DNA from 2 places in the Paenibacillus sp. FSL R5-0517 genome. Region 2 is predicted to be linked to the other one. Evidence: riboswitches for the same ligand, from Rfam matches in the RefSeq annotation. Region 2 holds a riboswitch; the other holds the start of a gene.
What was found. A riboswitch is a leader RNA that binds a small molecule or an ion and turns the genes downstream of it on or off. The one in region 2 is predicted to bind ZMP and ZTP.
Positions count from the first base shown of each region.

Region 1: it holds a riboswitch for ZMP and ZTP, as region 2 does, so the genes downstream of both, MKX40_RS27935 (TIGR01440 family protein) here and MKX40_RS08155 (GNAT family N-acetyltransferase) in region 2, are expected to answer to the same signal.

Region 1 covers NZ_CP150235.1:6,237,001-6,240,415, reverse strand. The annotation lists gene MKX40_RS27945 (manganese efflux pump MntP family protein) at 1-280, shown strand, start outside; gene MKX40_RS27940 (low molecular weight protein arginine phosphatase) at 339-911, shown strand; ZMP/ZTP riboswitch at 1,008-1,089, shown strand; gene MKX40_RS27935 (TIGR01440 family protein) at 1,231-1,824, shown strand; gene glyA (serine hydroxymethyltransferase) at 2,058-3,305, shown strand.
Region 2 covers NZ_CP150235.1:1,811,682-1,815,096, reverse strand. The annotation lists gene MKX40_RS08165 (class I SAM-dependent methyltransferase) at 1-341, opposite strand, end outside; gene MKX40_RS08160 (VOC family protein) at 562-945, opposite strand; gene MKX40_RS08155 (GNAT family N-acetyltransferase) at 1,204-1,677, opposite strand; ZMP/ZTP riboswitch at 1,831-1,912, opposite strand; gene MKX40_RS08150 (GNAT family N-acetyltransferase) at 1,943-2,458, opposite strand; gene MKX40_RS08145 (YfiT family bacillithiol transferase) at 2,493-3,017, opposite strand; gene MKX40_RS08140 (GNAT family N-acetyltransferase) at 3,063-3,415, opposite strand, start outside.

The sequences.
Region 1 (3,415 bases), 2.5 Mb from region 2:
ATTCCGTGAAGGCGATACCAAGCTGGTGGACCACCGTTCCCTGCTCGGCGTTATACTGTTCTCCCTCAGCGTAAGTGTGGATTCGTTCTCCGTTGGCGTTTCCTTAGGGATGTTTAGCAGTGATCTGATCTTAACCGTACTGGCTTTTGGCTTTTGTGGCGGGGTGATGTCGGTGATGGGGCTGCTATTAGGCCGTCGGGTGAGTCAGAATCTTGGGGATTATGGTGAGGCCATTGGTGGCGCAATCTTGCTTGCGTTTGGACTTTTGTTTATATTTTAGAATAAAACTTGAGATATCCTATCATTCGCATCATATGTAAAATGGGGAGGCTAACACAATGAAACATATTTTATTCGTATGTACAGGCAATACGTGCCGCAGCCCCATGGCAGAGGGGCTTTTGCGAAAGTTGGCATCGGAGCGCGGCATTCAGGTAGAGGTTCGTTCCGCAGGTGTGGCAGCTACGTCGGGTATGCCGATTTCCCGTCATGCGGAAGCGGTTCTGAGAGATCATAACGTTGAAGGTCCACCTCATTCCACACAACTTAGCGCCAACCTGGTAGGTTGGGCGGATCTGGTTCTTACATTAACACGGAGTCATAAGCAGCATGTCATGCAGGTATTTCCCGACTCTGTCCACAAAACCTATACATTGAAAGAGTATGTGGAGGACGACGAGCAGGTATTAAGAGATGTTCAGGAATTGGACAGCCTGTTTGCAACGCTGGAGATGAAACGTGCCCTTGGGCAAGAGATCCTGGCATCGGAACGTGAGCGAGCCATTGAGATCAGACAACGCATTCCTAGTTTCGACATCTCCGATCCATTTGGTGGGAGTCGTGATGATTATAATATCGCTGCGGCCGAGATTCGGACGGCATTGGACCGGCTTTTGGATAAGTTGGGATAATTCTGATCCTGCGGGGCAGGTTAGAGAAACAGGACACGTGATGTAAATTAACCGTTGATTTTAAACGCGGGTTGTTTTATGATGAAGGGGAAAACAGGGATCCGGTGTAACTGGCGACGAAGTGGGCATAACCACGATGGAGCACCGGAACAAACGGCCGGTCGCCTGGGCAAAAGAGCAATTCTGCGTTACCCGCAGACTGCTCTTTTTTTCGTCTTTCATCTGATTATTCGCTATAATAGATCCTGAGATGCCGTGCAAGAATACGAAGGACAGCCAAGAGACAGCGGGCATGATTTTATCAGGAGGCGATGATAGGATGACTATAGAGTTAGATTCAGAACAACCCGGATTGCAGGAACAGACCGCATCCATTCTGCATGAACTGGCGCTTGCCGGACAGCTTGGGCCTGGACAGATCGTTGTGATCGGTACAAGCACAAGTGAAGTTGCAGGGGCACGGATTGGTACGAGTGGTGCTATTGAAGTGGCGCAACAGCTTCTTGCGGGTATACGCGAAGTGCAGGAGGAATTCGGTTTTGATACCGTATTCCAGTGTTGTGAGCATCTGAACCGTGCGCTGGTCATGGAACGTTCTGTGCTTACTCGTCTTGGATTGACTGAGGTTGGTGCAGTACCCGTGCCCAAGGCCGGAGGTTCAATGGCATCCGCAGCATATCGTTCGCTGACCGATCCATGCCTGGCTGAACATGTGCAGGCCCATGCGGGACTGGACATTGGGGAGACGATGATTGGCATGCATCTCCGGCATGTAGCCGTACCTTTTCGTACAGCGCTCCGCTATGTTGGAGATGCGCGTGTGACCACAGCGTTGACTCGTCCGAAGTTAATTGGCGGCGAACGCGCGGTGTATCGTATGGAAGAACAACCAGATTCAACATTTTGTGACTGATATCTTCAACCAATATAAAGCTAAATTAGACTTTACACAAAAACGGAGAGTGCAACACCAATCTGAAGAAGCAAAGCGTTCGCCTTTATCACCGGATTTTCCCTTTATTATAAGGGAGTTCAGAAAAATCAGGGGATAACAGCGATCGGAAGATGGTGATGCAATCGAAGTGAGGAGTGTAACCACTGTAGTTTCGCTTTATAACTTCACTTATAACTGGGAGGAATTTAATCATGGAACAATTGCGCAAGAATGACCCGGCAGTACTGGAAGCGATGAATCTTGAACTGAAACGTCAACAGAACAACATCGAACTGATTGCATCCGAGAACATCGTGAGTGAAGCAGTAATCGAAGCATTGGGATCTGTACTGACCAACAAGTACGCTGAAGGCTATCCAGGTAAACGTTACTATGGCGGTTGTGAGCATGTGGACGTTGTTGAAGACATTGCGCGTGATCGTGCCAAAGAATTGTTCGGAGCAGAACACGTGAATGTTCAACCTCACTCCGGCGCACAAGCGAACATGGCAGTATATCTTGCAGCGTTGAAACCTGGTGATACTGTACTTGGTATGAACCTTGCCCATGGTGGACACCTCACGCACGGTAGCCCGGTTAACGCTTCCGGTTTGCTGTACAACTTTGTGGCATACGGCGTGCAGGAAGATACATTCCTGATTGATTATGATGAAGTGCGCAAAGCGGCTTTCAAACACCGCCCTCGTCTGATCGTTGCAGGTGCAAGTGCATATCCGCGTACCATTGATTTTGAAAAGCTGGCTTCCATCGCCAATGATGTAGGTGCTTTGTTCATGGTGGATATGGCTCATATTGCAGGATTGGTTGCTGCTGGTTTGCATCCAAACCCGGTTCCACATGCGCATTTCGTAACAACAACAACACACAAAACGTTGCGTGGACCTCGTGGTGGTATGATTCTGTGCCGTAAAGCATGGGCAGCAGCGATTGATAAAGCGGTATTCCCGGGTTCCCAAGGTGGTCCTTTGATGCACGTAATTGCTTCCAAAGCGGTAGCATTCGGAGAAGCTTTGCAACCAGAGTTCAAAACATATGCACAGAACGTTGTGAAAAACGCACAGGTTCTGGCTGAAACACTGATCGCTGAAGGCTTGAACATCGTATCCGGTGGTACAGATAACCACTTGATGCTGATCGACACACGCAGTGTGAACATCACAGGTAAAGAAGCTGAGCATGTACTTGATTCCATCGGTATTACCGTGAACAAAAATGCAATTCCATTCGACCCTACAAGCCCGTTTGTAACGAGTGGTATTCGAATTGGTACACCTGCTGCAACTTCCCGTGGTATGAACGAAGAAGCGATGGTTGCCATTGGTAAGATCATTGCCAAAACGTTGAAAAATCCAAAAGATACGGCGAAGCTGGATGAAGCGCGTGCAGAAGTGACTGCACTGACAGATCAATTCCCGCTCTATACCGACCTTAAATACTAAAAAACTTTGCTCATGCTGCTTTCTTTTGAGTTTGTTTAAATTGGAATACAAAAGACGAAGCTGACAGAATGCAACCGGAGAAGCGAAGCGCTCGCCTTTATCCCCTGATT
Region 2 (3,415 bases):
ACGGAGCGACATTCAAAATGTACGTCCAGTTGCTCTTCTGCCGCCCTCTCCTTAGCCCAGGCAATAGCTGTCTTGGAAAGATCATAAGCATCTACCTGATATCCTTGGCGGGTCAAATACAATGCATTTCTGCCTGGACCACAACCCAGTTCCAGTGCCTTGCCACCTGCAAGCAAACCTGCGTTCACATGTGCTACCAGATTCTCATCCGGTTTGTTTGGGAAAAAGGGTATGGGTCTGTTCCGGTCCTCATAGAAAGGCTCCCAAAATTGCTTGGCAGATCTGAAGTCTGCATCGAGCATATCATATAGATCCTGTACACTTTTAATCGTTTTTTCCACTACCACATTCCTCCTTAAATCCTCCATCCGAAACTTCAGTTCATACCCTTCATTTCTCGTCAATTTTCATTAAATTAGCTACACTTTATTATAACATTTTTAACCATTAATCCTCTATTTTTCTTGTATTTTTCTACTCTGAAATATAAGATTTTTCCAACAAAAAAACGACCGACTTGGATGTCGATCGCTTACAATTGTAGTAGTTTTTAGTTGAAGTTTACTTCGTCCGCTCCAAGACTGCAAAGTAATTTTTTTCGTTATCAGCAAAGTTGAAGACACGCCCCGTTGGCATCTCGACAATCTCTCCAACCGTTACATGTTTTCCAGACAAGTCAGCATATAGTTGATCCAGATTTTCGGTGAAGAACATTAATGATGGTGTACCCAGATTTACACCCGCCGACATCCGCTCGACAAACTCTTTGTCATGGAGAATAATGCTCGTCTGCGAATCTGGGGTAGGCGCAATCTCAATCCATCTCATGCCCTCGTCGAGGTTTACTTCATCCACAATGTGGAATCCTGCAACTTCCGTCCAAAATGCTAGTGATTCATCCTGATTGTTGACATACAACATAATTTGGCCGACTTTGCTAAACATGCATCATTCACTCCTCTGATCATCTAATCTCTCAACATCCTGCTTATCATTCCTCAACTTCCAATAGAGTATAACATGCAGGACAGCTTTTTCATTATCTTTCTTTGGCATTACACTGCTTTGATCGAAGTTTCAGATCAGACCGTTGTAGCGATCCTACTTTGGAGAATAGGAGCTTCCCCTTCACTATGCAGATAGGTTAAATTAGCTTAACAAATCAAGATCAGATTTTGAGTAAAATGGATTTCTTGAAGTTACTTATAATGTTTTGACAAGAGCCAGCCTATGGAACCCCGAGGTATAATAATTCATATCGATACCTTCCTTTTGAAAATTCATTCGTTCATAAAATACGAGCGCCGCTTCATTTTCTGCATGATCAAGTGTGTAAAGCATGATATCACTACATCCAAATCCAGCTATTTTCATGCATATTTCAGTAATTAGTGTACGTGCTACACCTTGTCGAAGGTGTGATTTACACGTAACAACGCCAACGATTTCATATCGGTTAACCGTAGGCTGAAAGATATAACCAGCATGACCTATGACAACATCTGCTTCGTCAACCATGACATAATAAGCACTGATCCGTTCATCCATCATATTTAAAAATAAATCCCAGCGCGCAGGATACTGTTCGCGTATAAACGAAGGGAATTGAAAATGATGGTCCGTCATCATTTTCAGCACTGCTGGCTGATCAATCGTTTGAAAAAGACGAATAGTCATCTTGCCACCCCCTCCCCTTAAAGATCACAGCTTCACAGAATCCAGCCAAATCCATGCTTGTCATTCCATCAAATAAAACAAACGCCATTTTCATTGCCGCCACCCGTCCTCTCGTACCCGAATAATAAATAAAGTGTTTGATCAAAAGATCAAACACTTTGCCCAGGCGTACGGCATATAATATATGTGCTTCCTCGTGGTTCACTCCACGTTTACGCCAGTCACACACAATCGATATTTAAAAACCAGTATACATCACTCACACTTATTGTATGCCTCTTAATTTCTTCGTAAGATAAAGTACAACATCGTCGTCCATAATCGTTTCTTCACCTGGCTGAATGTAATGATCGTGTCTGTGAACACCATGACCGTCCGGTATGTATCCGCGATGGGCATATAAAACTTGCGCTTTGCCATAATCGGAAAATACACCTACACCAATACCTGCTACATCCGTTCGTTCCGAAATAACTTCCTCTGCGCGGTCCATCAACCGTGAACCAATACCTTGGCGCTGGAACTTGATCAGCACATTAAAATCGTTAATTTCGGGAATGCCTTGTTCCCTGAAAGAAGGGTATTTGGAATGCCACAATACATTCACGTATCCGGCAAATTCTCCATTCAACTCCGCTACCAAGGTTACACGGTCCCCATTCTGTTGTTCAGCCAAGTAATGAAGATACTGCTCAGCGTATCTCCCCCACCCCTGCTCCTGAAACGCCTTGGATATGATTACAGGATCACTCTCATTTAATAATCTGATATGTACAGTCATTAATAAATTCTCCTTAATAAGATATTTATCCTAACTAAATTTCCAGTCGATCTCGAAGCGATGTAATATGAGCAACATGGTGTTTGCCATGCCAAGCATACATGCCCAGATTATAATCCAGTCTCGTCGTTTCTTGCGATGAGGGATGATAGAATTGTTTGGCATAATCCGCATCTGTCAGTGCCTTTAACAGAACCACCCACCGACGATGGAGCGCATCCAGAATTTGAAGTGAGAACTCAACATCCAGGTCCCTTGAATCACTCAGTTCAGCCCAACGCTCTTCATAATACGGTCGAATTGTAGGTGTATCCTCGGTCAGTGCCAACTTGAAACGAATCATACTGTTCATATGGCTGTCTGCCATGTGGTGAATGACCTGTTTGAGCATCCATCCACCTTCTCGATACGGCAGACTTAATTGCTCTTCACTCAGCCCCTTTACCGCTTCTCGCGCGCGTTCAGGTAGCTCAGCAATGTCCTGAATCCACTTCTCCCGCTGTGCCAAAGTAACTTCACCCGTGTGTACAAATGGGCCTATCGGAAATCGTTCGTCCATCCATTATTCCTCCTTGTTTGTATGATGAAAATAGCTCTTAATATTCTAACGTGCATATTCCATGAGCCAGCAGTCTCTCATCTGCCCTTCATGCAGCTCATGTTTCTCCAACAGCATAATCCTTTGAAAACCACATTTCTCATAACAGGATATCGCTCGCAAGTTCCAGGATTGAGGGTCCATAACCACTTTACGGGCTTGTTTTTCATGAATGAGATAGGCTAGCATGGATTGCACCAGCAATGTTCCGATACCTTTGTTCCAATAATCTATCTCACCAATGAACTGATCCGTTCCATAGATGATCTCATCCGTGTCTCCATAACCATACTCCGTTCGTTCTTCTTCCTCAAGCTTATAGAACTGAATGTATCCTATGGGACTTCCTGCATACTCAA